Regions from separate parts of the Geodermatophilus bullaregiensis genome, predicted to be linked through region 4. Evidence: riboswitches for the same ligand, from Rfam matches in the RefSeq annotation. Region 4 holds a riboswitch; each other region holds the start of a gene.

Region 1 (7,183 bases), 4.1 Mb from region 4:
GACCCGGTGCCGCCGGGACGGGCGCTGGGAAGGGGCACGGCGGGACGGTAGGCCGGGGGTCGGACAGTCCCGGGGACGCACGCCCGTGGACCGTGTCTCGCCCGGCCGGGGGGGAGGGTGCGCGGACCTGTGGCGCGAGCCGCGGGCGGTGCGGCACGCTTCCGGTCCGGGCCACGGTGGTCCCGGCCAGGTCGAGGTGGTCCGATGCGCTCCCGCTCCCGGCCGGCCGCTCCCGGGCGGGCGGCGGCGCTGGTGCTCGCGGGCGCGGCGGCCCTGCTGGTGGCCGTCCCCCTGGCCGGCCCGGCGGCGGCGGCGCCCAGCGACCAGCCCGGCGGCACGAGCGGAGTGCTCGACAGCGAGGCGCTCGACCGGCTGCAGCAGCGCGCCGCGGAGGTCCAGGCCGACCTCCAGCGGCGCCAGACCGAGGTGGCCGCGGCCCGGCAGGCGCTGACCGACGCCGAGGCCGAGGTCGAGGCCGCGCGGACCGCGGTGGACGACGCCGAGGCGGAGCTGGCCCGCTACCGGACGGTGGTCGCGCAGTACGCCGCGGCGGCCTACCGCGACGGCGGCTCCCTGACGCCGCTCACCGTCCTGCTCGCCGGCGGGGACCCCGGTGACGTCGTGTCCGCGCTCGGCTACCTCGAGGCGGTCGACGCGCACACCGCCCAGGTCGTGGGCGAGGCCGAGCGGCAGCGGCAGGCGGCGCTGGCCGAGCGGGAGTCCGCTGACGGGGCGCTGGCGCAGGCGCGGGGCCGGGCCGACGAGCTGGCCGCGGAGGTGGCCGACCTGGAGGCGAGCGCGGCCGCGGTCACCGCCGAGCTCGACGCCGCGCTGGCCGAGGTCGACCGGCAGCTGGCCCGGCTGCAGCGGGAGCAGGCCGACGTCAACGTGCAGACGGCGGCCAACTGGCGGGCGCACCTCGGCCGGCTGGCCGCGGCCGGCGTGCAGTCGCCGCCGGCGGCGGCCCTCCTCGACCCGGTGGCCGGCCTGCCGGTCGGGCTGGCGCCGGTCGGCGCGGCCGCCGGGGGCGTCCAGCCGGGTACCGCGCAGCTGCCGCAGCAGCCGACGTCGCTGCTGGTGCTGCCCGCGGAGACGGTCGCGGCGGTCACCGCAGCGATGGACGCCCTGGGCAGGCCGTACGCCCCAGGGACGGCCGGTCCGGACTCCTGGGACTGCGGCTCGCTGGTCTCCTCGGTCTACGGTGCCGCCGGCATCGACCTGCCCGACGACCAGGCGGGGCTCTACGCGGTCACCACGCCGGTCGACCTCGCCGACGTCCTGCCCGGGGACCTGGTGTTCCCCGGCACGCCGGAGGCCGGTCTCGGCCACGTCGGCATCGCCCTGGACCGGCAGACGATGCTGGCCGCCGACGGCCGGGCCGGGGCGGTCGTCGTCCGGCGGCTGCCCGCAGACGAGGTGCTGCACGTCGGCCGGCCGAGCCTCGGGCCGCGGCCGGAGGAGCCGGCGCCCGGGCCGACCGGGGGCGCGCTGCCGGTCGAGTGCGGCAACCCCGTGTACCCGCCGAGCTCCTCCGGCGGCCGATCCTGGGGCGGCTACCCCAACGGGCTGATCCCGCCGAGCGCGCTGTGCCCGCTGGGCGTGTCCGGCCACGCGCTGCGCTGCGACGCGGCGGCGGCCTGGCGGGCGATGAGCGCGGCGTTCGCCGACGTCTTCGGCGAGCCGGTCTGCATCACCGACTCCTACCGCACCTACGCCGGCCAGGTGCGCCTCTACGGCGAGAAGCCGGCGCTCGCGGCGGTCCCCGGCACCAGCAACCACGGCTGGGGCCTGGCGGTGGACCTGTGCGGCGGCATCGAGACCTTCGGCACCCCGCAGTACGCGTGGATGGTCGCCAACGCCGGCCGCTTCGGCTGGCTGCACCCGACGTGGGCCGACCCGGGCAACGGCCGCGAGGAGCCCTGGCACTGGGAGTACGCGGGCGGCTGAGCCGGGACTGTCGGTGGTCGTCCCTAGCGTGCGCAGCAACCGACAGGGAGACCGTCCCGACCGCGGCCCGGCAGCGGGCGGCGCGGCCGGGACACCGGAGGGACACGGCCATGCTCATCGACTGCGACACGTGCACCGCGCGCGGCGTCGGCTGCGCCGACTGCGTCGTCACCGCCCTGCTGGGGGCACCGCCGGGGGAGCGGGACACCGCGCCCGTGCTGCTGCCGGTGCCCCCCGTCCCGGCGGCCCGCGGCACCGGCCCCGACGACGTCGTCCTCCCGCGACCCGGCGTGGTGGTGGAGTTCGACGACGTCGAGCGGCGCGCCGTCCGGGCACTCGCCGAGGGCGGTCTGGTGCCACCCCTGCGTCACCGGCCCTCGACGGCCGGGCGGGAGGAGGCGCGCGGCGGGCGGCCGGCCGGGCGTCGCCGCACCGGCTGAGCCGAGCCGGACGAGGACACACCGGGCGCCGCTGTGGACACCTCGGCACGCACCGGGGTGTCGGGATCGCCCACCGTGGGTGTTCTCACAGTCCCCGGGGGCCCCGTTTGTCACAACTGCATCACGTCCGTACTGTGGCCGCCGTTCGGCCGGGTGGTCGTCACCCGACACGAGGTGGCCTCGGCCGGACACCGCCGAGTCACCGGACGCCGCCCTCGGGCGGTCGCGAGGTGAGCCGGGGACCCACCGCAGCACTGGGGTGAGTTCTCGTGCGCGCCGGACCTCCTCCGGCGTGCGGAGATAGGGCACGTCTTCCCAGCCCGAACCCGTCAGCTAACTCGGTAGGCGGTTGCTGAGGAAGAACGGAGAGCCGCCGCCCGTGGCGACCCCCCGCCCTGCCCTGGGGCATGCGCGCGCACAGTCCACCGACCGCCGTACCGCCGGTCCCGTCACCGGCCCGCACCGCCGCCGCCCGCTGCTCCGCCGTCTCGGCCGGGTCGCGCTCGTGGGCACCACCGCCGGTCTGACGCTGGCCCTGCTGCCCGGCACCGCGACGGCCGACCCCGAGCAGGCCACCAGTCCCGAGCAGGCCGCCCAGCTCGCCGCCGACGCCGGTCACCGGCTCGAGGTCGTCAGCGAGCAGGTCAACGAGGCCCGCGAGGTGCTCGCCCAGCAGCAGACCGAGGCCGACGAGGCCGACCGGGCCGCCGCCGACGCGCAGACCCGGCTCGACGCACTGGACGGTCGGATCCGGCAGGTGGCCCGCACCGCCTACACCGGCGGCGACACCATGCCCGAGCTGGACCTGCTGATGACCAGCGCCTCCGCCGAGGACTTCGTCAGCCGGCTCGCCACGCTCGACCAGCTCGCCGGTCACACCACCGACGTCATGGCCGAGGTCGGCGAGGCCGCCGCCGCGGCGACGCGGGCACAGGCCGACGCCGAGGCCGCCGAGGCCGACGCCGAGCGCACCCTGGAGGACCTGAGCGCCCAGGAGGCGCGGCTCCAGGAGGACATCGCCGACTACCGCGAGCAGGTCGCCGCGCTGACCGCCGCCCAGCAGGAGGCAGCGGCAGCCGCGCAGCGGGCCCTGGCCGCGCAGCAGTCCGCGGGCACGGTCGGCGAGAGCGCCCCGGTGGCCGCGGCCCCGGCGGCGCCGACCGCTCCGGCGGCCCCGGCGGCCCCGGCGGCGCCGGCGGCTCCGGCGGCCCCGGCCGCTCCGGCCGCCGCGGCGGCTCCCGCCGCTCCGGCCCCGGCACCGGCCGGTGGGGGCAGTGCGGCGGCCCAGCGGGCGGTGCAGACGGCGCTGGCGCAGGTCGGCGACGCCTACGTGTGGGGCGCCGGCGGTCCCGACGCGTTCGACTGCTCGGGCCTGACGCAGTACGCCTACGCCGCGGCGGGGATCACCCTGCCGCACTCCAGCAGCATGCAGTCGCGCATGGGCACCGCCGTCTCGCGCGACGCCCTCCAGCCGGGTGACCTGATCTTCTACTACAGCCCGGTCAGCCACGTGTCGATGTACGTCGGCAACGGCCAGATGGTGCACGCCTCGACCTCCAGCGAGCCGGTGAAGGTCGTGTCGGTCGACTCCATGGGCGGCATCACCGCCATGCGCCGCATCGTCTAGCGGACGGCGTCCGGCGACGGCCCCTCCGGACGGAGTCGGGTGCCCGAGGGCCGGCGACCCACCCGGGTCGCCGGCCCTCGCCGCGTCCGCAGCGGGGGAGGACCGGAGCCCGGAGGACGCCGCCTAGGATCGGCCGGGTGAGCGGGGCGGGCCGGGGAGGCGCTCGCGCCGCCCTGCTGGTCGCGGCCGTGCTCGGTGCCGCGCTCGTGGTCGTCATCGCCGTCCGCACGCCGTGGACCCTGCTGCCCGCACCGCCGGGCGGCGCCACACCGGTCAGCGCCGACGCGGGGCTGCCCGCCGAGGCCCTCCGGCGGGCCGAGGCCCTCGCCGCGGACATCCGGCCCGCGTCGCTGGTGGGCCTGCTGCTCGGGCTCACCGCCTCCGCCCTGCTGGGTCTCACCCGGCTGGGCGGCCGGCTGGTGACCGCCGTCGCGCGGCCCCTCGGCGGGCGCTGGGTCTGGCAGGTGCTGCTCGGCACGGTCGCCCTGGTCGTCGTCGGCCGGCTGGCCACGCTGCCGGTGTCGGCCTACGGCGAGGTGGTGCGGCACCGCTACGGCCTGTCCACCCGTTCGTGGCCGCTGTGGCTGCGCGACGTCGCCGTCTCCACGGCCATCGACGCCGCCCTCACCGCGCTCGCCCTGCTCGTGCTCGTCGCACTGGCCCGTCGGGCGCCGCGCGCCTGGTGGGCGTGGGCGGCGGCCGGGGCGGCGGGGCTCGTGGTGGTGGGCTCCTTCCTCTACCCGGTGGTCATCGAGCCGGCGTTCAACAGCTTCGCGCCCCTGCCGGCCGGGCAGCTGCGCACCGACCTGCTGGAGCTGGGCGAGGAGAGCGGCACCCCGGTCGACGACGTGCTCGTCGCCGACGCCTCCCGGCGGACGACGTCGCTCAACGCCTACGTCTCCGGGTTCGGCTCCACCCGCCGCGTCGTCCTGTACGACACGCTGCTGGCCGACGTCCCCGACGACGAGGTCGAGTCGATCGTCGCCCACGAGCTCGGGCACGTGGCCACCGACGACGTCCTCACCGGCACGCTGCTCGGCGCGCTCGGCGCGGCCGCCGCGGTGGCCCTGCTCGGCTGGCTGCTCACCTGGCCGCCGCTGCTGCGGCGGGCGGGGGCGGACTCCCCGGGCGACCCGCGCGTGGTCCCGCTGGTCCTGCTGCTCGTCGCCCTGGGCTCGCTGGTGGGCACCCCGGTGCAGAACCTGGTCTCCCGGCACGTGGAGGCGCGCGCCGACCTGCACGCCCTCGACCTCACCGGGGACGCCGCGGCCTTCATCGAGATGCAGCGCCGGCTGGCCGAGACCAACGTGTCCGACCCGAGCCCGCCGGCACCGTGGCAGTGGTTCTTCGGCTCGCACCCGACGGCGGCCCAGCGGATCGCCCTCGCCGAGGACTGGCTGCGGCTGGACGACCGGTGAGCGCCCGGCGGACCCTCGTCGTCACCAACGACTTCCCGCCCCGGCAGGGCGGCATCCAGACCTTCGTCGCCGCGCTGCTCGCCCGGCGTCCGCCGGACTCCCTGGTGGTGCTGGCCTCCCGCTCGCCCGGCTGGGAGGCCCACGACGCGGCGCTGCCGTACGAGGTGGTGCGTCACCCGACCGGGGTGCTGCTGCCCACCCCGGGCGTGGCCCGCGCGGCGGCCGCCCTCGCCCGGCGGCACGGCTGCGACACCGCCTTCTTCGGCGCCGCGGCGCCCCTGGGCCTGCTCGCGCCGGCGCTCCGCGAGGCCGGGGTGCGCCGGCTGGTCGGCGCCACGCACGGCCACGAGACGGGCTGGGTCGCGCTGCCCGGCGCGCGGCACGTGCTGCGGCGCATCGCCGGCGGGCTGGACGTGCTGACCTACATCAGCGAGTACACCCGCGGCCGCCTGGCGCCGGCGCTCCGCGGGCGGGTGCGGCTGGCCCAGCTCCCGCCGGGGGTCGACGTCGACCGGTTCGCCCCCGCCGTCGACGGGACGGCGGTGCGCCGGCGGCACGGGCTGGGGGAGGGCCCGGTCGTGGTCTGCGTGTCCCGGCTGGTGCCGCGCAAGGGGCAGGACGTGCTGGTCGCGGCCTGGCCGGCGGTGCTGGCCCGGCACCCCGGCGCGCGGCTGCTGCTGGTCGGCGGCGGCCCGGACGAGGCGCGGCTGCGGCGTGCGGTGGCCGACCGCGGGCTGGCCGCCTCGGTGGTGCTCACCGGCCCGGTCGCGCCCGCGCGGCTGCCGGAGCACTACGCCGCGGGCGACGTCTTCGCCATGCCCTGCCGCACCCGCCGCGGCGGCCTGGACGTCGAGGGGCTGGGGATGGTCTACCTGGAGGCCGCCGCGTGCGGGCTGCCGGTGGTGGGCGGCACGTCGGGCGGAGCGCCCGAGGCGGTGCGCGACGGCGAGACCGGGACCGTCGTCCGCGAGCCCCGCTCCCCGGAGGCGGTGGCCGCCGCGGTCACCGCGCTGCTCGACGACCCGGCGCGGGCGCGGGCGATGGGCGCCGCCGGGCGGGCGTGGGTGGAGCAGCGCTGGTCCTGGACGACGATCGCGGCCACCTTCGCCGACCTGCTCGAACCGTGAGCCCCGCGGCGGGCCCCGTGCAGGGCCCGCCGCGATCGCACGAGCGGTGAGGCGGTCCCTACCGGGCGTACAGCGCCTCGACCTCGGGGTCGAACTCCTTCATGACCACCGAGCGCTTGAGCTTCAGGCTCGGGGTGAGCATCCCGTTGTCCTCGGTGAAGTCGGTGGCGAGCACGCGGTACCTCTTGATCGCCTCGGCCTGGGACACGGCCCGGTTGGCCTCGGCGACGGCGGCGTCGAGCTCGGCCCGGACGTCGGGGTCGTCGACCAGTTCCTCCACCGGGGTGTCGGCCGGCCTGCCCTTGGACTCCAGCCACAGCGGCAGCGCCTCGGCGTCCAGGGTGACCAGCGCGGCGATGAAGGGCCGCTGGTCGCCCACGACGATGCACTGGCTGACCAGCCGGTGCGCGCGCAGCCGGTCCTCGAGGACGGCGGGGGCGACGTTCTTGCCACCGGCGGTCACCAGGATCTCCTTCTTGCGCCCGGTGATCCTGATGAAGCCGTCGGTGTCGATCTCGCCGATGTCGCCGGTGTGGAACCAGCCGTCGGGGTCGATCGCCTCGGCGGTGGCCTGCTCGTTCTCCCAGTAGCCGCGCATGACCACACCGCCGCGCAGCAGGATCT
Region 2 (7,183 bases), 4.0 Mb from region 4:
CGGTGGTGGCCGTCGTCGGCGCCGTCGCCTGGACGGTGCTCGCGCTGTCCCGCGGCGAGACGGTCTCGGCGCTGTGGATCCTGTTCGCCGCACTCTGCTCGTACGCGATCGCCTACCGCTTCTACTCCCGGTTCATCGCCTACCGGGTGCTCAGGGTCGACGACCGGCGGGCCACACCGGCGGAGCGGCTGCACAACGGCATCGACTTCGACGTGACCGACCGGCGGGTCCTCTTCGGGCACCACTTCGCCGCGATCGCCGGCGCCGGACCGCTCGTCGGCCCGGTGCTCGCCGCGCAGATGGGTTACCTGCCGGGGACCATCTGGATCGTCGTCGGCGTCATCTTCGCCGGCGCCGTCCAGGACATGGTCGTCATGTTCTTCTCGATGCGCCGCAACGGGAAGAGCCTCGGCCAGATGGTCCGCGAGGAGATCGGGATCGTGGGCGGCATCGCGGCGCTCATCGCCGTCTTCGCCATCATGATCATCATCCTGGCGGTGCTCGCGCTCATCGTCGTCAACGCGCTCGCCGAGTCGCCGTGGGGCGTGTTCTCCATCGCCCTGACCATCCCCATCGCCCTCTTCATGGGTGTCTACCTGCGCACGATCCGTCCGGGACGGGTGTTGGAGGCCACCGCCATCGGCGTCGTCCTCCTGCTGGCGGCGGTCATCGGCGGCGGCTACGTCGAGCAGATGGGACTGGCCGAGACGCTGACGCTGTCGAAGGAGTGGCTGGTCCTCGCCCTCGTCGTCTACGGGTTCGTCGCCTCCGTGCTGCCGGTGTGGCTGCTGCTCACCCCCCGCGACTACCTGTCGACGTTCATGAAGGTCGGCGTGATCGTGCTGCTCGCCATCGGTCTGCTGCTCGCCCGGCCGGTGCTGCAGGCCGAGGCGGTGACCGACTTCGCCCGGGAGGGGACCGGCCCGGTCTTCGCCGGGTCGCTGTTCCCGTTCGTGTTCATCACCATCGCCTGCGGCGCACTGTCCGGCTTCCACGCGCTGATCTCGTCCGGGACGACGCCGAAGATGGTGGCCAAGGAGAGCCAGGTCCGCCTGATCGGCTACGGCGGCATGTTGATGGAGTCCTTCGTCGCCATCAGCGCGCTCATCGCCGCCGTCGTCATCGACCAGGGTCTGTACTTCGCGATGAACGCCCCGGCCGGTGTGACGGGCGGCACCCCGGAGACGGCGGCGGCCTACGTCACCGGGCTCGGGTTCCCCACCTCGGCGGAGGATCTCGCCGCGGCCTCGGCGGCGGTGCAGGAACCGAGCCTGATCTCGCGCACCGGCGGTGCGCCGACCCTGGCCGTGGGCATCGCCAACATCCTGTCCCAGGCGTTCGGCACCGGGATGGCGGCCTTCTGGTACCACTTCGCCATCATGTTCGAGGCGCTGTTCATCCTGACCGCCGTCGACGCCGGCACCCGGGTCGGGCGGTTCATGCTCCAGGACACGATCGGCAACGTCTGGAAGCGCTTCGGTGACCTGTCGTGGCGGCCCGCGAACATCATGGCCAGTGCGGTGGTGGTCGGGCTGTGGGGCTACATCCTCTACGTCGGGGTGACCGACCCCCTCGGCGGCGTCAACCAGCTCTTCCCGCTGTTCGGCATCGCCAACCAGCTGCTGGCCGCGATCGCGCTGACCCTGGTGACGGTGCTGCTGATCAAGCACGGGAAGGTGCGCTACGCCTGGGTCACCGCCATCCCGCTGGCCTGGGACCTCACCGTCACGATGACGGCGAGCTGGCAGAAGGTGTTCTCGGGCGACCCGAGGGTCGGCTACTTCACGCAGCGCCAGCTCTACGCCGATGCCCTGGAGCGAGGCGAACTGCTGGCACCGGCGCAGGACGTCGACCAGATGGAGCAGGTCGTCTACAACTCGACGCTCAACGGGGTGCTGCAGGCGGTGTTCGCGCTGCTGACCCTGGTCGTGGTCGTCAACTCGGTCGTCGTGATCGCCCGCGCCCTGCGGGCCGGCGGGCCGGTCCCCACCACCGAGGAGCCGGCCGTGCCGTCGTCCATCGTGGAGCCGGCGGGGCTGTTCGCCACCGCGGAGGAGAAGCGCGTGATGGCCGAGCAGGAGCGGATGGTCGGTGCGGGTGCGCGGGGCCACGGCACCTTCACGGAGGAGGGTCCGTCCCGGTGACCGCCGCCGGGACCGTCCGCGAGGCCGCCGTCCGGACCTGGCGCGGGGTGCGGTGGTACCTGCGGGAGTGCAGTGGCGAGGCCCGCTGGGACGACCACCTGCGGCACTGCGCCGAGCACGGGCACCAGCCGCTGAGCCGGCGGGAGTTCGAGCGGCGCCGCGCCGACGAGCGGGAGCGCAACCCGGTCAGCCGCTGCTGCTGAGCCGGACGACCGCGGCCCCCTGCCCACGGGTGTGGGCAGGGGGCCGCGGTCACGGAGGCCCGGGGGCTCAGGCCGTGTAGTTCACGTGCACGTGGTCGAAGTGGTTGGCCGTGACGCCGCCGCGGTCCTCCATCGGCTTCCACGAGCCGGTCGGGGAGCTGAGGATCTGCTGCTCCCAGATGAGGTAGTCCACGCCGAGCTCCTCCCAGTGGTCGACGTGGTACCGGACGATCGCGTCACCGAGGGCGGCGTCGGTCAGGACCATGTAGTCCAGCGCCAGCCCGGACGGGTGGCCGTTGGGGTCGACGGCGCTGGCGCGGGTGCCGCCGAGGGTGATCGAGGCGGCGCCGGGCACGGAGGCGACGACGGCGTCCGCGGCGGCCTGGACCTGCGGCTGGACGCTGCCGGCGCTGTTGGTGATGCGCGCGGCGGCGACGGCCGTCTGGGTGAGGGGGGTCGTCGTGGCCGACGGGGCCGACGTGCCGATGGTCGCCGTCGTGGCGGCGGGGGCCGCCTCGGCCGGAGCGGCGGCCCGGGTCGCCGGAGCGGCCTGCTCGGCGCCGGAGGTCGTCAGCACCAGTCCCGGCGTGAGGCGGTCGGGGTTGCTGCCGATGACGTCGACGTTGCGCTGGTACAGCTCGCGCCACGTCTGGCTGTGGGCGGCGGCGATCTCGCGCAGGGTGTCGCCCCGCTCGACCGTGTGGGCGCCCTCCGCGGCGTGGCGGCCGTAGGTGTCGGCGTCGTCCCAGCGGTCCTGGCCGTCCCAGGTGCCGCGGTCGTACCGGTCGCCGCGGTCGTCGTCGTCGTCCTGGCCGGTCGCCGGGGTCTCGGCCGACTGCCCGGCGGCGGTCGCCGGGGCGGCCGGCTGCTCGGCCGCGGGCGCGGCCGTCCCGGCGGCGGCCGGGGTGGTGCCCTCGGTCAGGCGCGTCCCGCACGTGGGCCAGGCGCCGATGCCCTGCCCGGCGAGGACGTTCTCGGCGATGGCGACCTGCTCGGCGGGGGTGGCCAGGTCGGCGCGGGGTGCGAGGGCGGTGCCCCCGTAGCCGGCCCAGGTCGCCTGGCTGAACTGCAGCCCGCCGTAGTAGCCGTTGCCGGTGTTGGTGCTCCAGTTCCCGCCCGACTCGCACTGGGCGACGCCGGTCCAGTCGTGGGTGGTGGCGGCGGCCGCCGCCGGGGAGCCGAGGACGCCGAGACCGACGGCGGTGGCGCCGGCTGCGACCGGGGCCTTGGCGAGGACCTTCTTGGTGCGGACGTAGCGGGGTGCGCGGTGCTTGGGCATGGTGGTCTCCGATCACCGCCGGCGAGGTGAGCTGTCGGGTTCGGGCGATCGGTGCCCGGCCGCGGAACGCGGCTTCACCCCGAGGCGCGCAGGCGTCAGAGCCCTGCCGCGCCGTGGACCTGGGTCCCCCACCCCTGCCCTGGGGATCGGTGGGAGGCAGCCGGTGGGCAGGGTTTGGCGGGCCGGTGCCACGCTCGTGTTTAGCTGAGCGCAGCCAAGAAGCTACGTTCCGTTATGGCACTTGTCGCCGTGACGCCGGTCACACCCGGTCCCCGGGTGCCGCCGGCGGTGCGGCGTGACTGGTCAGCGGCCCGTCGGTGCCCGGGTCCGTGGCGCAGGCCACGTCCGCGTCGGCGGGAGGCCCTGCCGCGCGCCGCCTGTCCGGGTCGCTCCGGGAACGCTTCGTCCCGCGCGCCCCAGGGGTGCCCCGGCGCCCCAGCAGGGGTCAGGGCGGGCGGGCGCGGTGCCGACTCTGAGAGCACGTTCCCGAGGCCTGCGGGCCCGTCCGAGGAGTGCCCATGCCGTCGTCCCACGACCCGAGCCGCCGCCTGACCGAGCTGCGCGCCGGCATGTCCGTCCTGACCAGTGCCGCCGCCGACCTCGGCGTCGGCAGCCAGACCGAGGTCCGCGTGCTGGCCGACGGCCGGCTCTGGCTGGCCGAGCAGCAGGTCGCGGTGAGCGCCGCCGACGTCTACCAGGCCGCCCGCGGGCTGGTCGCCGCCCAGCTCGACGCCATCGCGCAGGTCTCCGCCCGGCCGGTCGAGGACCACGCGCTGGCCTGGCTGGTGACGCTGCAGACCAACGAGGTCATGGTCGGCCTCGAGGACGAGGCCGCCGCGTTCGACGCCGCCCTCGACTCCCCGGCCTTCGGAACCGCTGCGCTGGAGGACGACGCCGCCTGACGCGCTCGCGGCGCCGGCACCCCGGTGGTGCCGGCGCTCAGGTCGGCACGTTGGGTCCGGCGTGCGCCGGGCGCGGCTGCTCCTCGGAGTAGGGGCGGATGGCGATCAGGGCGACGTCGTCGGCCGGCCCGCCCTCGGGGATCAGCGTGGTGACGATGCGGTCGCACAAGCCCTCGAGGTCGAGGTCGGTGCTCTCGGCGAGCAGCGCGGTCAGCCGCGCCATGCCGGTGTCGAGGTCGCGGACGGCCGAGCGTGCCGGCCCGCCGCCGGACCGGGCGGACGGGCCCGGAGCCGGGCCGGGAGCGGGCTCGTGCTGCTCCAGCAGCCCGTCCGTGTAGAGCAGCAGGGTCGAGCGCACCGGCAGGGTCAGGTGGTGCTCGGGGCGGGGCCGGTGCGGGTCGACCCCGAGGGGCAGGCCCACGCGGTCGGTGAGGACGTCGACCGTGCCGTCCGGGTGCAGCAGCAGTGGTGGCGGGTGGCCGGCCGAGCTCCAGGTGATCGAGCGGTCGACGGCGGGGCGGTCGGCGTGGAACCGCTGGACCCGCGCGACCAGCGCGGTGGCGAACACGTGGTGCCCGAGGGTGTCGCTGGCGACGTCGACCGCGGTGAGGACGTCGGCCGGACCGGCCGTCCCGGTGTGGCCGGCCATCCGCAGCATGGTGCGCAGCTGCCCCATCGTGGCCGCGGCCGTGATGTCGTGCCCGGCGACGTCGCCGATGACCAGGCTGGTGGTGCGCGCGGCGTCGAGGTAGGCGTCGTACCAGTCCCCGCCGACCAGCTGCGCGTCCTCCGCGGGCAGGTAGCGGGAGGCCAGCTGCAGGTGGTCGGGCTGGGGGAGCAGCGGCGGCAGCAGCGCGCGCTGCATGGTCTCCGACACGGCCCTCTCGAAGGAGGCGACCCGCGCGGTCTCCACCACCATGCCCGCGCGGGTCATGAGCGTCGCGACCAGCTCGCGCTCCCGCTCGCCGTAGGGCGGCGCGCCCCGCAGGCGGCCGATGGTGAGGACGGCGACCACCTCCCCGCGGCGGATCACCGGCGCGACGAGTGCGCTGCGCACGTCCAGCAGGCGGACCGCGTCCTGCTGGGCGGCGGTCAGGCCCGCCGCCTCCGGCAGGTCGATCAGCTCCACCTGCCCGGTGACCGCGACGTGCCCCGGGCCGGTGGCCTCACCGACGCGGCGGCCGGCGCGGTCGATCCACCCGCGCAGGGTCGGCAGCTCCGCCGGGTCGCGGTGCTGGGAGGCCACCGGCACGAGGCCGCCGTCGCGGCCGACGGTGCACACGTAGGCGAAGTCGCCGAGGTCGGGGACGGCGAGGGCGACCACGGCCTGCCACAGGTGGCCCGGGGCGAGGTCGGCGGTGAGCAGGTCGCTGATGCGGGCCAGCAGACCGGCCCGCTGCGCCTCGGCCCGCGCGGTGGCCCTGGCCTGCTCGGCCTCGAGGGTGGCGAGGCGGAGGGCGACCTCGCGGGAGGCGATCGCGGCCAGCTCGTCGAGCAGCTGGACGTCCTCGGCCGTCCACCGGTGCACCGTGGTGTCGACGACGCAGAAGCTGCCCAGGACTTGCCCGTCGGGCAGCCGGACGGGGAAGCCGGCCCACGCCCGCACGCCCATGCCGGTGATCGACGGGTTGCCGGCGGTGCGTTCGTCGGTGGTGACGTCGGCCAGGGCCAGCGGCTCCCCGTCGAGCACGTACTGGCAGAAGGACTGCTCGACCGCGTTCTCCGTGGGGCTCCCGGGCGGCAGGCCCTGGCTGCTCAGCCAGTAGGAGCGGGCGTCGTCCACCACGGTCATGAAGGCCAGCGGTGCGCCGGTCAGCCGCTGCGCGATCCGTGTGAGCCGGTCGAAGGACTCCTCCGCCCCGGCGTCGAGCAGCTGGGTCAGGCGCACCGCGGCCAGCCGCCCCGGGTCCGCTGCGAGGTCGCGACCCGTGGCAGGTCCACCGTCACGGGCGTCGCGGGCACTCACGCCCCCATCCTGCACGGGGCGGTGGTGGGCGACCCCGGCGCCGCCCGGACGTCCCCCCCAGATGGCCACTCTCGGCCGGTGGCCACCTCTGGCGTAGTCCGGGCCGGGACGGGTACTGAAACCCGACCGTACGGTGACGACGACGGCTCGGTCCACGGCCGGCAGACCGGTGACCACGACGGGGGAGCACGCGTGCACCTGCACGACACCGCCGACGGCGGGCACGACGAGGCCGGTGCTGCGGCGCCGGGCCTGGTGCACGATGCCCTGCTCTACGACACCGTCGAGCAGGTGGCCGCGGTCGCGGCCACCTGGCTCCGGGACGGCCTGGCCGCCGGGGACGCCGCCGTCATCGCCACCGCTCCGGAGACCACCGGTCCGCTGCGCGAGGCCACCGGCGACGACCCGCGCGTGATGGTCGTCGACCGGCACGGCCTGTACCGGTCCCGCACGCCCACGGCGATCGCGACGATCCGCCGCTTCGCCACCGAGCACGCCGCCCCCGGACGGCGCGTCCGCGTCGTCGGGGAGGTGGACTTCGGCACCACGGCCGCCGACTGGCGGGAGTGGCAGGCCTACGAGGCGGTCCTCAACACCGCCTTCGCTCCCTTGCCGCTGTGGGGGCTCTGCCTGTTCAACTCCCGGCTGCCCGAGCCGCTCGTGGCCACCGCCCGGCAGACCCACCCGCG
Region 3 (7,183 bases), 450 kb from region 4:
CACGTAGCCCACGGTCTCGTAGTCGCGGGTCGCCTCGGGTTTGCCCTCGCCCGGCTCTTCCGCGGCCCACAGGCGCATCGCGACCCGGGAACCCGCGGCCAGGTGGCGCTGGCCCATCTCCCCGGCCCGGACGGCCGTCGCCCCGACCCTGCTGACCTGGCCGCTCGTCGAATCGCTCACGGACGACGGCTACCCCGGGGCGGTGCCGGGCACGCCTGTCGGCCGGCGTGCCCGGCCGCGGTCAGGACGACGGCGTGAGCGCGCGCACCCGCTCGATCAGCCCGCTCGCGCAGGCGTCGATGAAGCCGTCGGGGTCGGGACCGGCGTTCTGCAGCACGATGTGGTCGAAGCCGGCGTCGACGTAGGGCTGCACCTGCGCGAGGTGCTTGTCGGCGTCTGGGCCGCAGGAGAACTGCTGCTTGACGTCCTCGAGGGTCACCGTCGCGCTGGCGGCGTCGAAGTTGACCGGGTTGGGCAGCTCGCTCATGACCTTCCAGCCGGTGACCGCCCAGCGGCTGGTCTCCAGGGCGGTCCGCGCGGCGGTGTCCTCGTCGGCCGCCCACGCCATCGGCACCTCGGCGTAGCGCGGACCCTTCCCGCCGGCGTCGCGGTAGGCCTCGACGAGGTCGGCACGGGGTTCGGTGGCGAACAGCCCGTCGCCGTGCTCGGCGGCCAGCGTGGAGGCGTTGTGCCCGCCGCTGGCGACGGCGATGACCGGCAGCTGGTCGGGCAGGTCGAAGACGCGGGCGTCCTCGAGCTGCAGGTGCTTGCCCTCGTAGGTCTGGTAGCCGCCCTGCCAGAGCAGCTTGATGATCTCCAGTGCCTCGGTGAGCATCTGGTGCCGGACGTGCACGGCCGGCCAGCCCTGACCGACGACGTGCTCGTTGAGCCGCTCGCCCGAGCCGACGCCGAGGGTGAACCGGTTGTCCGACAGGATCTGCACGGTCGCCGCGGCCTGGGCGATGACCGCCGGGTGGTACCGGATCATCGGGCAGGTGACGCCGGTGGCCAGACCGATCCGCTCGGTCCGGGCGGCCATCGCGCCAAGCACCGACCAGGTGAAGGCGCTGTGCCCCTGGACGTCGAGCCACGGGTGGTAGTGGTCGCTCAGCTCGACGAAGTCGAAGCCGGCCTCCTCGGCGCGGACGGTCTGCCGTACGACCTCGTTCGGGGGGAAGGCCTCGGTGGCGAGCTTCAGTCCGACCTGCATGGTCGTGGTTCCTCACTGTCGGGTTCGCGCTGGTCCGCCGTCCCGCCTGCCCGGTGCCCGCGGAACGGAAACGGCACGCCGGAGCCCGGCCTGGGCCCGCCGTCCCCGGGTAGTCGCGAGTGCACCGGGCGACGCAGCGGCGTCGACCGCCCCGGCCCTGCGCCCGCGGCAGGCCCGATCCGCGACCGGAGGGGTGGACCATGGAGAGGATCAGCGATCGGCTGCTCAGCTGGGCGTCGATCCTCGAGCCGACCACGCGGGTGCAGGCCGAGCGCACCGCCTCGATGCCGTTCATCCACCCGCACGTGGCCCTCATGCCCGACGCGCACCTGGGCCTGGGCGCGACCGTCGGCTCGGTCATCCCGACCGACGGCGCGATCATCCCGGCGGCGGTGGGGGTCGACATCGGCTGCGGGATGACGGCCGTGCGCACCCAGTTCACCGGTGACGACGTCCGCGGCCGCAACCTGGCGACGCTGCACGAGCAGATCTCGCGGGCGATCCCGCTGTCGGCCGGCCGCAACAACAGGAAGGTGCGGGAGACGGCCACGCCGCGCGTCGAGGAGCTGCGGGGCCTGCCCGGGGCGGCCCAGGCCGACGGCGTCGTCCCCGACTGGCCGCTGCAGCTGGGCTCGCTCGGGTCGGGCAACCACTTCATCGAGGTCTCCCTCGACGAGGCCGACCGGGTGTGGCTGTTCCTGCACTCGGGCTCCCGCGGTGTGGGCAACAAGCTGGCGTCGAAGCACATCCGGGTGGCGCAGGAGCGCACGCGGGCGAGGGGCGTCGACGTCCCCGACCGCGACCTCGCCTACCTGGAGGAGGGCGAGCCGGAGTTCGACGCCTACGTCGAGGCGCTGCACTGGGCGCAGCGGTTCGCCGCGCTCAACCGCGAGGAGATGATGGACCGCCTCGCCGAGCAGGTGTCCCGGTTCCTGACCGAGGAGGTCCGGCGGGTGCAGGTGGTGCAGTGCCACCACAACTACACCGAGCGGGAGACCCACCACGGCACCGAGGTGTGGCTGTCCCGCAAGGGCGCGATCTCCGCGCGGACCGGCCAGTGGGGGCTGATCCCCGGGTCGATGGGCGCGGCGTCCTACGTCGTCGTCGGGAAGGGCAACGCCGAGGCGCTGATGTCGGCGCCGCACGGCGCCGGCCGCAACCACTCGCGGGGCGCCGCCCGGCGGATGTTCAGCCGCGCCGACCTCGACCGGCGCATGAGGGGCATCGCCTGGGGCCGCTCGGACGCCTTCCTCGACGAGCACCCCGATGCCTACAAACCCATAGGTCAAGTGATGTCAGACGCTTCTGATCTAGTCGAGGTGCGACACACCCTCAGGCAGATGGTCAACGTGAAAGGCGACTGACGTGGATCCATTCCTACTCTACTTCGCTGGCTTCTTCGACGGCGAGGGATCGGTTGGGGTCTACAGGAACGGGAAAGGCGGTCGGACGCTACGGGTGCAGTTGACGCAGAACATCACGGCGAAGAGCACTCTGCTACTCAGAGAGTGCCAGGCGCGCTGGGGCGGCTCCCTGTCTGAGATGAACAGGAGCTACAGGCGCACGGCCTGGAACTGGCAAGCAAGCTCTCTGTCTGGCGTGCGGGCACTGAGGGACATCCGCCCATGGCTGCGTCTCAAAGCAGACGAAGCAGACATCGCGTTGGAATGGTGGGCACAACGTCCGATCCCCCGACGCGGTGTCGATGGTCGATACCTCCCACTCACCGAGAACGAGCGCAACTCGGACGCTTCCGCAGAGGTGAGACTGAAGGCAGCAAAGGCAGGACTCCGGACAGAAGATGCCATGGTGCTCAACGTCGCTCCCTCGGTGAGTCAACTCCTGATCGTCGAGCCAGATGGATGAGCACATGAATCATCGAGCAGGTGGCGTCCACATCGGCCTGCGCGCCACAACGTTGACGCGGGTGCTCGTGCTCTGCGCCGACCGGCGGGGCAGAGCACGAGCGGCCGCAGAGTGGGTCAGAGCGCGGCGTACAGAGCCTCCTCGAACTCGCCGTAGACCCGCCACGCGCCGTCCTGCTCGATGAAGGGCAGGGAGTTGGTGTAGATCGAGGCGCAGACGCCGGTGGTGCGGTCGACGAAGAAGTGCGTGTTGAACAGCCCCGCCCAGGAACCGGTGCCGGCCCGGCGGCGGCCCGGCTGGTCCTCGGTGTTGAGGAGCAGCCCGTAGCCCCACGTGTGGCCGGGGCCGGCCCGGAGGCTGTCGGTGATCGGCGGGTCCGCGGTGAGGATCTCGGCGGGGAAGTCGAGGTCGCCGATCTGGTTGGTGAACGCCCGGTCGACCGTCTCCGCCGAGAGGATGCGCTCGCCGTCGAGCTCGCCTCCGCGGAGCAGGGCGCGCGCGAAGCGGGTGTAGTCGCGCGGTGTCGAGTAGAGGCCGTGCCCGCCGGCCCACCAGTCGGGCTCCTGGTTGAGGATCTCGTCGACCGCGGTCCACCCGCCGTCCTGGCCGCGGGTGTGGATGGCGACGCAGTGGGCCTTCCGCTCCTCGTCGAGCCGGAACATCGTGTCGGTCATCCCGAGCGGGCCGGTGATGCCGGTGGCGATCACCTCGTCGAGGGTCGTGCCGGCCACCGCCTCGACCACCCTGCCGAGCCAGTCGGTGTTGATGCCGTAGACGTACCGGGTGCCGGGGTGGGCGACCATCGGCGCCTCGAACGCGCGCGCCGACCCGGGGACGACGTTGGGGACCCCGGTCGCCGTCTCGTACCGCAGCAGCTCGGCGTTCCAGAACCAGTAGCCCAGTCCCGTGGTGTGGGTGACCAGCTGGTGGACGGTCGCCTTGCGGGCCGGCTCGACCAGCCGGGGCGTGTCGCCGTCGAAGCCCTCGAGGACCCGGACGTCGGCGAACTCGGGGCGGTACTGCTCGACCGGGGCGTCGAGGTCCAGCTCGCCGCGCTCCACCTGCTGCAGCGCGGCCGCCGTGCAGACCATCTTGGTCATCGACATGATCCGGAACTGGGTGCTCGTGGTGACCGGGTCGTCGGACTCCCCCGCGACGCGCACCCCCGCGCCGCCCTCGTAGAGGACGCCGTCGCGGTCGGCGGCGATGGCGGCGACGTGCGGCACCGCTCCCCGCTCCACCGCGTCGGCCAGTACGGCGTCGATCCGGCTGCCGTCGATGTCCCTGCTCATGGCGCCTCCTCGGTCGGTCCGCCGCGACTCTGCGGCGGGCCCGGCGTCAGGCTGGCGGGTGCCCTGGAGCAGCGCAAACGCGGCGGCGAGCACGGCGGCGCGCTCGTGCCCTGGTCGACGCCGGGAGCGGCGCGGCGAGCGGCTCCGGGTGCACGCTGCTGCGTCCCCGGTCCCGGCGCGACGCGACCCCCGTCCCGGCGGTCCGGGGCGGGGGTCGCGAGACAGGTGCGCGGTGCGGTCAGTAGCGACCGGCCGTGCCGCCGCCCCTCTTGTTCTTGGCCTGGTAGTCGCGGATGAACTTCTTGATCTTGGCCTGGTTCTGCGGCTTCTGCAGCTCCTGCACCACCTTGGCGGCGACGCCCGAAGCGACGAGCTTCCTCAACATCCCCATGGGGTTGCCTCCTCGTGTCGATTCCTGTCCTCGTGCCCCGTGAACGCGCGCCGCAACCGTGGCGATCCCGACGTCCTCCGTGCCGTGTCGGTGGTGGGCCGCTGACTGCGCGTTCGGACGCACCGCCGCGTCCTTTCTGGCCCGGCGCGGCGTGTCCGCGCCGGGCGGCCGGCTCCCGCGTGTCGAGGAGTTCGGGTGTCCGCGCTGGTCAGCGCGGCGTGTCGGATCCGGGGCGGGAGTCAAGTGCGCGGACCCGGATCGGGCGTGGCGGCCGACCGGAGCGGTTGAGCGCTCAGGGACCCCTACCTACCGTCGTCGCGGTCCGGCCAGGGCCCTTCGTCACTCCCCGTGTGACACCCGCCGGATGCGCCGAACCGGATGCCGGCACCCAGCCGGTCTCCCGGGCCGGGGACCCACCGCAGCACTGGGGTGGAGCGCGACTCGTCGCGCCGGGCGACTCCTCCGTCCGAACCCGTCAGCTAACCCGGTAGGCGATCGTGGAGAACAGGAGAACCGTCGTCGATGACGACTACCCGCACGTCCACCGCTCGTCGCTCGTTCCGCGGCATCGCCGTCGCGGCCATCGCCGGAGCCGGCATCGTCCTCTCACCCCTCCCGGCCTCGGCTGCCGTGGGTGGCGGCGGTGGTGGGGCCGTGACGGCCGCGCCGGTCGCCGCTCCCAACGGCGCGGCCCAGACGGCCGTCGACACCGCGCTCGCCCAGCGCGGTGACATGTACCTCTACGGCGCGACCGGTCCCGACCGGTTCGACTGCTCGGGGCTGACCAGCTTCGCCTACAAGGCGGCCGGCGTCTCGATCCCGCGCACCTCGAAGGCCCAGTCGACGTTCGGCACCCCGGTGGCGAAGGCCGACCTCCAGCCGGGTGACCTGGTGTTCTTCTACAGCCCGGTCTCGCACGTGGGCATGTACATCGGCAACGGCCAGATGGTCCACGCCTCGACCGCCGGCAAGCCGGTGGCCGTGGTCGCCCTGGACTCCATGCCGCAGTACCAGGGCGCCCGTCGCATCGTCTGACGCGATCCTCGGACGACGCCCCGGCCCTGGTGGGCCGGGGCGCCGTCGCGTCAGGACGGTCCGGTGGAGACTCCTCGGCCGTGACCTCCACCGGCCCGGCGTGGCCCCGCCCCGCCGGGCGGGGACCGGTCGTCGCGCTGGGCAAGCTGGTCGCCGACCAACTGCTCGAGCTGTCGGCTCCCCTGGTGGTCGGCGGCCAACAGCGGGTGGTCCGGACGACGACGGCTGGCGGCGCCCCGGCCACCGTGACGGCGAACCTGGCACGGCTGGGTGTCCCGTCCCGGCTGGCGGGCTGGGCCGGCGCGGACCCGCTCGCCGACGACCTGCTGGCCGGTCTCGCCGGGCGCGGCGTCGAGGTGGCGGTGGTGCGTCGCGGACGGGCGCCGGTGTCGACGGTGCTGGTGCACCCCGACGGCGAGCGCACGCTGCTGACCGACCGTGGGGAAGGCGGGCTGGAGCCTTCCGACGTCCGCGCCTCGTGGGTCGCCGATGCGGCCGTCGTCCACCTGGACGGCTACGACCTGCTGCGCTTCCCCGGCGCGCTGCGGGGCGCCGCGTCGGCGGCACACGGGCGCGGGGTGCCGATCAGCGTGGACGTCGCCGCCGCGACCCGCATCGCCGCGCACGGGGTCGGCGCCTACACCGACCTGCTCGCCGGGCTGCGGCCGGACCTGCTCTCCTGTAACGCCGCCGAGGCCACGGCCCTGGGCCTGGACGGTTCGTTGCCGGCCTGGGCACCCGGGCTGGTGCTGGTGCACGCCGGTGCCCGCCCGACCCGGGTGGTCTCGGCGGCGGGCGCGTGGGAGGTGCCGGTCGAGCCGCTGCCGGCGGGGCGGCTGCGTGACACGACCGGGTGCGGGGACGCGTTCGCGGCCGGGGTGCTGAGCGGCTGGCGCGCCGGGCAGTCCGTGCTGGACGCCGTCCGGTCCGGTTATGCCGCGGCCGCGGTGGTCGCCGGCGTGGTCGGCGGCCAGCCGCCGCCGTGACCTCTCTCGATGCGCGCTGACACATCGCACCTCATAGGCCGCTGACCTGCATTTTCAGGTTGAGCACCCCGGTCCGATCGGTTAGAATTCGTACATGTGTTCGGGTGATCCGGTGGGCGGTGACGTTCTCGACGACGTCGCCGCGCTGGTCGCCGAGCGCAACCGGGTCGATGCCCTGCTGGCGCGGCGGGTACGGGCCGCGGAACTGTCCCAGGCACCGGAGCGGGACGGGCTGACGAGCACGGCGTCCTGGTTGCGCGGGCACTGCCGGCTCTCGGCGGCCGCGGCCGGCCGGCTGGTGACCGCCGGGCGGGTTCTCGAGCACCTGCCCGCGCTGGCCGAGGCGCACGACACCGGGCTGGTCAGCGCCGAGCAGGTGGCCGTGGCCGGGCAGATCCTCACG
Region 4 (7,183 bases):
CGAGCTCCCGGACGGCGTCCTCGGCGGTCACCGCGGTGCCCAGTGCGGCGGGTGCTCCAGCCCGGGCGGCAGCGCGGTCGCGGCGTCCCCGCGGGCGGCGGCGACCTGCGGGCGGGTGAGGAACAGCGCGCCGGAGAGGTCGGCGCCGCGCAGGTCCGTGGCCCGCAGGTCGGCGCCCAGCAGGTCGGTGCGGTACAGGTCCGCGCCCCGCAGGTCGGCGCCGATCAGGTAGGCGCCGCGCAGGCCGACCCCCCGCAGGTCGGTGCGGCGCAGGTCGGCGCCGACCAGGTCGGCGCCGCGGCGGTCGGCCCGGCGCCGGCCGTTCCCCCGCGGGCGGACGCCGGCCCGCGCCAGCTCGCTGACCGACAGCAGCAGCGCGCCGGCCTCCTGCCGCAGGGCGGCCGTGTCGACGGCGGCGAGCTCGCCGGCCGGCGCGGCCGTGAGCGCCTCGGTGCGGTCCCGGGCGGCCGTCAGCTCCCGGTGCAGCGGCGCGGCCTCGCTCAGGGCGAGCGCCTCGGTGAGGTACCACAGCAGCTCGTGCAGCTGGCGTTGCACGCCGAACGCCGCGAACACCGGCGCCGCGGCCTCCGGCGAGTCCCGCCAGTCCGGGCCGCCGGCGAAGGTCACCTGTACCGTCTGCTGCCCGGCGCCGAAGCAGTCGAACACCGTGCAGCCGGGGAAGCCGCGCTCGCGCAGCTCGGCGTGGATGCCGCAGAGCGCGTCGGCGTGCAGGTGCGGGCAGGCGTGCCCGGCCGGCTTGTCGATCGCGAAGTCGGCCGACGCCGCGAAGGCCGGCGCCACGCAGCACAGCCCCGTGCAGCGGGCGCAGTCCGCGCGCAGCCGCGCCCGGGCGTCGGCGGTGTCGGGCACGGCGGCTCCTCGGGCAGGTCGGTCAGGAGGTGGGGCGCTCCAGGGTGACCAGCACGCCCTCGACGCCGCCCGGGCCGATCCGGCCCTTCACCTCGACGGAGGTGATCGCCTTGAGCTGCCACCCCTCGCGGGCGTGCTCGTTGAGCACCTTCTCCAGCTTGTCACCCGACATCTTCCCGCCGATCAGCCCCTCGCGGAGCTCGACCACCCGGTACTCGTACCGCTGCGCCACGGCGTCCTCCTCGTGTCGGTCCCCGCTCCCCCGGCGATGATGCCGGAGTGGACGTGCTCAGCAGCCGGGTCCTGCTCCGGGCGGCCGACCCCGCGCGGTCGCAGGCCTTCTACCGCGACGTGCTCGGGCTGGCGGTGTACCGCGAGTTCGGGCCGCCCGAGCACCCCGGCGTGGTCTTCTTCCTCGGCAACGGCCTGCTCGAGGTGTCCGGCCCGGGCGAGGAGCCGCCGCGCGGGATGGCGCTGTGGGTGCAGGTCCGCGACGTCGCCGCCGAGGTCGAGCGGCTGCGGACGGCCGGCGTGCCGGTGCTCCGCGGGCCGCAGGTCGAGCCGTGGGGCCTGGTCGAGTCCTGGCTGGCCGACCCGGACGGCGTGCGGATCGTGCTGGTCGAGGTGCCCGCGGACCACCCGCTGCGCCGCGACCGGCGCCCGCCGGGCTAGGTGGCGTCGGCCGGGGGCGGCACGTCCCGGTCGGACGACGACCCGCGGACCACGTCGGCGAAGGACTCCTCCAGCCGGGCCCACGTCGAGCTCCACTCCAGCAGCGGCTCGAGGATCCGCTCGAACACCGCGAGCTGCTCGTCGAAGGCCTGCAGCTGCGCCGACATCGCCTCGATCTGCCGGCGCTGCCCGCGCACGGCCGAGGCGATCGCCCCGAGCTGCGCGGCCGACAGCGCCCCCGGCGGCGAGGGCAGCCGCGGCAGGCTCAGCCCCGAGGGGACCGCGCCGGCGGCCAGCCCGCGGGCCCGGTCGGTGAACCCGCGCAGCTGCGCGACGAACTCCTCGACGGACCGGCTGACCAGGTTGCCCTGTCCCTGCCCTGCCTTCGGACCGACGTCCTGCTCGCTCATGGCTCCAGTCTCCCGCCGGGCCGCCGCACCCGCCGCCCGATGGGCTCCGGTCACCCGCCGGTCAGCGCCCGCAGCGTCTCCGCGTTCCGGACGGCGTGGCCGTGCCCGTCGTTGTTGAAGTAGGCGTAGACGTCCCGCCCGGAGGCCGCCCACTCCCCCACCCGGTCGGCCCACCAGCGCAGGTCGTCGTCGGGATAGGACCCCGCGTAGAGCCAGGCGGTGTCGGGGCCGTGCAGGCGGACGTAGACGAACCGCGCGGTGGCCCGCAGCACGCACGGCAGCCCGGCGCCGCTCATCACGCAGTAGGCCGCGCCGTGCCGCTCCAGCAGCGCGAACACCTCCTCGACGTGCCAGCTGGGGTGGCGGAACTCCACGGCCACCCGCACCCAGTCCGGCAGCAGGGAGAGGAAGTACCCGAGGCGCGCGTCGTCGCGGGCCGCGGCGGGGTGCAGCTGCACCAGCAGCACGGCCCGCCGGCCGTCGAGCTCGTGCCAGGCCGCGGTGATCCGCTCGACCCACGTCTCCGGGGCGTACAGCCGCTTGGCGTGGGTCAGGCCCCGCGGCGCCTTGACCGACAGCCGGAAGTCCTCGGGCAGCCGGTCCCGCCAGCCGGCGAAGGTCGCCGCCCGGGGCCAGCGGTAGAAGCTCGCGTTGAGCTCGACGGTGCCGAACCGGCGGACGTAGTGGGCCAGCCGGTCGCGGGGCGGCGTCCCCGGCGGGTAGAGGACGCCGTCCCAGTGCTCGTAGCTCCACCCCGACGTGCCGACGTGGACGGCCACCGGTGCGCCGCCGTCCTCAGCGGCCGCGCCGGGCCGGCCGCACCACGTCGGCGGCGGCCACCCGGACGCTCCCGGCGAACCGGGTACGGATGCCGCCGGGGTGCGCCTCCAGCGGGGGCAGCAGGGCGTGCGTCAGCCGGACGACGGCGGAGGAGTCGACGGCCAGGACCTCGCCGGACCCCGCGAGGGGAACCGGGTCGAAGCGCCCGGGCGGCGCGCCGGGGTGGGCGGCCCGCACCGAGGCGACCACGGCCGTGCCGCTCGTGAGGTCTAAGGGGGCCGGCGCGCTCACGGCAACCGCCACACCGTGGTCCGGCGCAGGCCGGGGCCCTCGGTCTCGGGCACGTCGTAGCGGACGACCGGCTCGAGCCGCTCGTGGGGGAGGTAGGGCCGGCCCGGGTCGCCGACGAGCACCTCGCAGCCGCGCGCCCGGGCCCGGTCGAGGAAGGGCAGCACCCGCTCGGTCATCTCGCGGTCGTAGCAGACGTCGCCGGCCAGCACGACGTCGACGGCCGGGGGCTCCCGGTCGAGGACGTCGCCGGTGACGCCGATCCCGCCCACCCCGTTGAGCCCGGCGTTGACGCCGACCGCCGTCCGGGAGAACGGGTCGACGTCGCTGGCCAGCACGTGCCGGGCGCCGGCGAGGACGGCGGCGACGGCGACCAGCCCGCTGCCCGACCCCAGGTCGAGCACCGTGCGGCCGGTCACCGGCACGGCCCCGTCGAGCACGGCGCGGGCCAGCGCCTGGCCGCCGGGCCAGGCCGCGGCCCAGAACGGCGGTGCCTCACCGGCACCGCCGGCCGCGTCCTCCATCGCCTCCCAGAGGGCGACGACGTCGTCGGCGACGTGCAGCCGCACCTCCGGGACGAGCGAGGGCCGGCGCACCTGCGTGTGCGCGCGGACGAAGCCGGGCGGGACGACTCGCATGCCCGGCAGTCCACCACCCCGCCCCGACGCAGGGGCCCACCTCGAGCGGAGCGAGCGGTGGGGCCCACGCGGCCCCGGTGCAGGGTCCCGCGCCGAGCGTGCGAGGCGCGGGGCGCCGGGGTCCTCCTAGTACCAGCCCTTGGACTGCGAGTGCGCCCAGGCGGCGCACGGCGAGCCGTAGCGCTCCTCGATGTAGATCAGGCCCGCGTCGATCTGCCGGTAGCCGTCGGAGGTCTTGGCGATGCCGGTGCTGGCCCACGTCGAGTCGAGGAACTGCGGGATGCCGTAGGCGGTGCTGGTCGGGTTCTGCGCGTTGGGGTTCCAGCCGCTCTCCTTGCCCCACAGGTTCTCGAGGCAGCTGAACTGATCGGCGCTGCCGACCTTGCTCAGCGCGTACTCCTTGAAGGTCCCGCGGGCGGCCGGCGCGGCGGCCGACGCGGGCGCGGGGGTGGCAGCCGGGGCCGGGGCCGGTGCGGTCGCGGCCTCCTCCGCGGCGGCGGCGCGCTCGGCGGCCTCGGCGGCGGCCTGGGCCTCGGCCGCGGCCTGCGCCTCGGCGGCGGCCTGGGCCTCGGCGGCGGCGCGGGCGGCCTCCTCCTCGGCGGCGCGGCGGGCGGCCTCCTCGGCGGCGCGCCGGTCGAGCTCGGCCTGGTCGGCGGCGGCCTGCGCCTGGGCGGCGGTGGCCTCCTCGGCGGAGCGCTCGCTGCGGGAGGCGGCGAGGTCCTCGAGCGGGGCGAGGTCGGCGGCCTGCGGCGCCATGGGGGCCGCGGCGTCGGCCGGGAGCTCGTCGGCGACGCCGAGCTGCTCGGCCACGCTGACCGAGGTGCTGGCCGTGTCGGTGCCGGCCTCGGCGGCCGGGCCGCCGGTGGTGACCACGCCGACGATCAGCGCGCCGGCCGCGGCGGCGGCCAGCAGCAGGGCGGGGCGGCGCGGGCCGAGCGGCGGGCTGCTGCGCCGCGCACCGGTCCGGGCGGGGAGGGTGGCACGTGCGCGCCGGCCGCGGCGGTGACCGGCAGCGGGGGCGTCGGTGTCCACGGCGGCCAGGACGGCGGTGGCGTCGCTCACGGGCAGCTCGGCGGTCGCGGCGGCGTCGGCAGGCGTGTTCGGGGTACGGCTGGGCATGAAGGCGGGGGCTCCGAGGGGAGAGTGCGCGCGCGGCAGCCCGGTTCGCGGGCAGGGACCGGCGCACGGCGGTCTACGGGTCCCCGGCGGCCGCGGTCGGCGGCGCCGGGTCAGCGGGGCAGGGAGGCGGCCGGGCTCAGACGGCGCGGTGCACGCGCGGCCGGCAGCACCTGCGGGCCACGGCGGCCCGGAGGCGGGGCATGCGGAGACTCTCCGTTCCTTCCGTGGCCGCCTACCGAGTTAGCTGACGGGTTCGGGCGGGAAGAAGCCCTACGCGCTGCGAGCGGAGCTCGACAGGCGATTCACCCCAGGACTGCGGTGGGTCCCCGGCTCGCGTCCACGGTGCGGACACGACTCGGCGGCGCCCGGCCGGGCTCCCCGGGAGGGGACGAGACGACCGACCGGACGTGGAGAACGTACGTGTCGTTACCTGCCCGTGACAACACCAGGGCGCCAGATACCCGCGTGACGCGTGTTACGGAGCCGTCCGCACCCGACCCGGGGCCGGTGGCCCGGCGGGCCGGGAGTGCGGGTCAGGACGCCGCGGCGACGTCCGCCCCCGGCTTCCGGGGGGTCTCGTCACGGGCCGCGGCGTCGCGTCGCTCGGCGAGCACCGAGACGTCGTCGGGCAGCTCGTCGGTGGGGACCGCGTCCCCGCGCAGGACCTCGGCGAGGCCGGCGAGGGCATCGTCGACGTGCCCGCCCAGCACTCGCAGCGTCTCGCGCACCCGGTCCCGCTCGGCGTGCAGCGCGGCGAGCTCGGCCGCGACGGCGGCCCGCTCCTCCTGCGCCCGCGCGGCCGCCTCGGCCTCCCGCCGGGCCCGCGCCTCGGCGGCCTCGCGATCCAGCCGTGCGCGCTCGGCCGCCGCCGCGCGCCGCGCCTCCTCGGCCTCGCGGTGCGCCTCCTCGCGGGCGGCCTGCGCCTCCGCCCGCACCCCGGCGACCTCGCCGTGGGCCTGCTCGCGCAGCGCGATCACCGCCTCCCGCATCTCGGCGACCTTGGCCAGCCGGGCCTCGGCCTCCGCGCGCGCCTCGGTGCGCACTCGCTCGGCCTCCTCCTGGGCGCGCTCGACCAGGATGCGCGCGTCCTCGGGGCTCGGCAGCGCCTCGCGCTCGCGCACCAGCTGGGCCAGCCGGCGGCGGGCGTTCTGCAGCTCGCCGGAGCAGGCGGCGTAGCGGCTGAGCAGGTGCTCGTTCTCCCGGCGGAGCACCAGCAGCTCGGTCTCGGCCGCGGCCACGTAGTCGTCGACCTGGAGGCGGTCGTAACCGCGGACGGCGTGCGTGAAGACCGGCCCGGTGTTCAGCAACCCGTCGAGACCCCTCGCCGGGGCGTGCTCCGCGGCGGTGTTGTCCGTGAAGGCCGTCCGTCTGGTGCCGCTGGCCCCGGCGTCCGGTGCGGCTCCCTGCGAGTGCTTCGACATCCCGTTCCCCCCGGTCCGTCGTCCTCCCGGGCCCGTCGGGCGATCCAGGTGAGGGACGCCAGACTCCCAGTGGGCCGCACGCCCGTGGCTCCTCACCAGATCACGGGACGGTCACCGACGGAGTGGTCCGCCGCCGTGTGGTCACCCGACTACTGCACGCACAGGCAGCCTGGGAATGTCCTGTGACCTGCACCCGTTCGGTGGAGTAGTAGTTGCACGCTCAACCACAAGGAGCCCGCGATGCAGTTCGGGATCTTCTCGGTCAGTGACGTCACGACCGACCCCACGACCGGCCGCACGCCGAGCGAGGCGGAGCGGATCCAGGCGATCCTGGCGATCGCGGAGAAGGCCGAGGAGGTGGGGCTGGACGTCTTCGCCCTGGGCGAGCACCACAACCCGCCGTTCTTCTCCTCCTCGCCGACGACCACGCTGGCCTACGTCGCCGCGCGCACCACCCGCCTGCAGCTGTCGACGGCGACCACGCTGATCACCACCAACGACCCGGTGAAGATCGCCGAGGACTACGCGATGCTGCAGCACCTCGCCGGCGGCCGCGTCGACCTGATGATGGGCCGCGGCAACACCGGCCCGGTCTACCCGTGGTTCGGCCAGGACATCCGCAACGGCATCCCCCTGGCGGTGGAGAACTACGCGCTGCTGCGCCGGCTGTGGGACTCCGACGTCGTCGACTGGTCCGGCCGGTACCGCACGCCGCTGCAGGGCTTCACCTCCACGCCGCGCCCGCTGGACGGCGTCCCGCCCTTCGTCTGGCACGGCTCGATCCGCTCCCCGCAGATCGCCGAGCAGGCCGCCTATTACGGCGACGGCTTCTTCTCCAACCACATCTTCTGGCCCGAGGAGCACACGCAGCGGATGGTGGAGTTCTACCGCTCCCGCTTCGAGCACCACGGCCACGGCAGCGCCGACCAGGCGATCGTGGGCCTGGGCGGGCAGGTGTTCGTGCGGAGGAACAGCCAGGACGCCG

The links. A riboswitch is a leader RNA that binds a small molecule or an ion and turns the genes downstream of it on or off. The one in region 4 is predicted to bind cyclic di-AMP.
Region 1: another riboswitch for cyclic di-AMP. It lies ahead of JOD57_RS03430 (C40 family peptidase); the one in region 4 lies ahead of JOD57_RS23060 (aggregation-promoting factor C-terminal-like domain-containing protein).
Region 2: another riboswitch for cyclic di-AMP. It lies ahead of JOD57_RS26070 (LysM peptidoglycan-binding domain-containing protein); the one in region 4 lies ahead of JOD57_RS23060 (aggregation-promoting factor C-terminal-like domain-containing protein).
Region 3: another riboswitch for cyclic di-AMP. It lies ahead of JOD57_RS20935 (C40 family peptidase); the one in region 4 lies ahead of JOD57_RS23060 (aggregation-promoting factor C-terminal-like domain-containing protein).

Annotation. Positions count from the first base shown of each region.
Region 1 covers NZ_JAFBCJ010000001.1:743,724-750,906, reverse strand. Annotated here, with positions in the region: gene JOD57_RS03445 (DEDD exonuclease domain-containing protein) at 1-38, opposite strand, end outside; gene JOD57_RS03440 (NlpC/P60 family protein) at 205-1,947, shown strand; gene JOD57_RS03435 (hypothetical protein) at 2,058-2,387, shown strand; cyclic di-AMP (ydaO/yuaA leader) riboswitch at 2,570-2,750, shown strand; gene JOD57_RS03430 (C40 family peptidase) at 2,893-4,014, shown strand; gene JOD57_RS03425 (M48 family metalloprotease) at 4,152-5,432, shown strand; gene JOD57_RS26665 (glycosyltransferase family 4 protein) at 5,429-6,559, shown strand; gene JOD57_RS03415 (AMP-dependent synthetase/ligase) at 6,618-7,183, opposite strand, start outside.
Region 2 covers NZ_JAFBCJ010000001.1:802,782-809,964, reverse strand. Annotated here, with positions in the region: gene JOD57_RS03710 (carbon starvation CstA family protein) at 1-2,144, shown strand, start outside; gene JOD57_RS26670 (CstA-like transporter-associated (seleno)protein) at 2,141-2,347, shown strand; gene JOD57_RS26070 (LysM peptidoglycan-binding domain-containing protein) at 2,415-3,626, opposite strand; cyclic di-AMP (ydaO/yuaA leader) riboswitch at 3,628-3,788, opposite strand; gene JOD57_RS03695 (hypothetical protein) at 4,145-4,528, shown strand; gene JOD57_RS03690 (GAF domain-containing SpoIIE family protein phosphatase) at 4,566-6,494, opposite strand; gene JOD57_RS03685 (anti-sigma factor RsbA family regulatory protein) at 6,687-7,183, shown strand, end outside.
Region 3 covers NZ_JAFBCJ010000001.1:4,359,177-4,366,359, reverse strand. Annotated here, with positions in the region: gene JOD57_RS20960 (cupin domain-containing protein) at 1-180, opposite strand, end outside; gene JOD57_RS20955 (TIGR03557 family F420-dependent LLM class oxidoreductase) at 242-1,210, opposite strand; gene JOD57_RS20950 (RtcB family protein) at 1,411-2,574, shown strand; gene JOD57_RS20945 (serine hydrolase domain-containing protein) at 3,193-4,368, opposite strand; gene JOD57_RS20940 (hypothetical protein) at 4,607-4,759, opposite strand; cyclic di-AMP (ydaO/yuaA leader) riboswitch at 5,135-5,269, shown strand; gene JOD57_RS20935 (C40 family peptidase) at 5,282-5,794, shown strand; gene JOD57_RS20930 (carbohydrate kinase family protein) at 5,875-6,780, shown strand; gene JOD57_RS20925 (HNH endonuclease signature motif containing protein) at 6,893-7,183, shown strand, end outside.
Region 4 covers NZ_JAFBCJ010000001.1:4,807,814-4,814,996, reverse strand. Annotated here, with positions in the region: gene JOD57_RS23100 (DUF4334 domain-containing protein) at 1-31, opposite strand, end outside; gene JOD57_RS23095 (pentapeptide repeat-containing protein) at 28-870, opposite strand; gene JOD57_RS23090 (DUF4177 domain-containing protein) at 893-1,102, opposite strand; gene JOD57_RS23085 (VOC family protein) at 1,156-1,542, shown strand; gene JOD57_RS23080 (hypothetical protein) at 1,539-1,952, opposite strand; gene JOD57_RS23075 (DUF72 domain-containing protein) at 2,003-2,731, opposite strand; gene JOD57_RS23070 (hypothetical protein) at 2,748-3,023, opposite strand; gene JOD57_RS23065 (class I SAM-dependent methyltransferase) at 3,020-3,658, opposite strand; gene JOD57_RS23060 (aggregation-promoting factor C-terminal-like domain-containing protein) at 3,785-4,777, opposite strand; cyclic di-AMP (ydaO/yuaA leader) riboswitch at 4,992-5,148, opposite strand; gene JOD57_RS23055 (hypothetical protein) at 5,311-6,198, opposite strand; gene JOD57_RS23050 (LLM class flavin-dependent oxidoreductase) at 6,439-7,183, shown strand, end outside.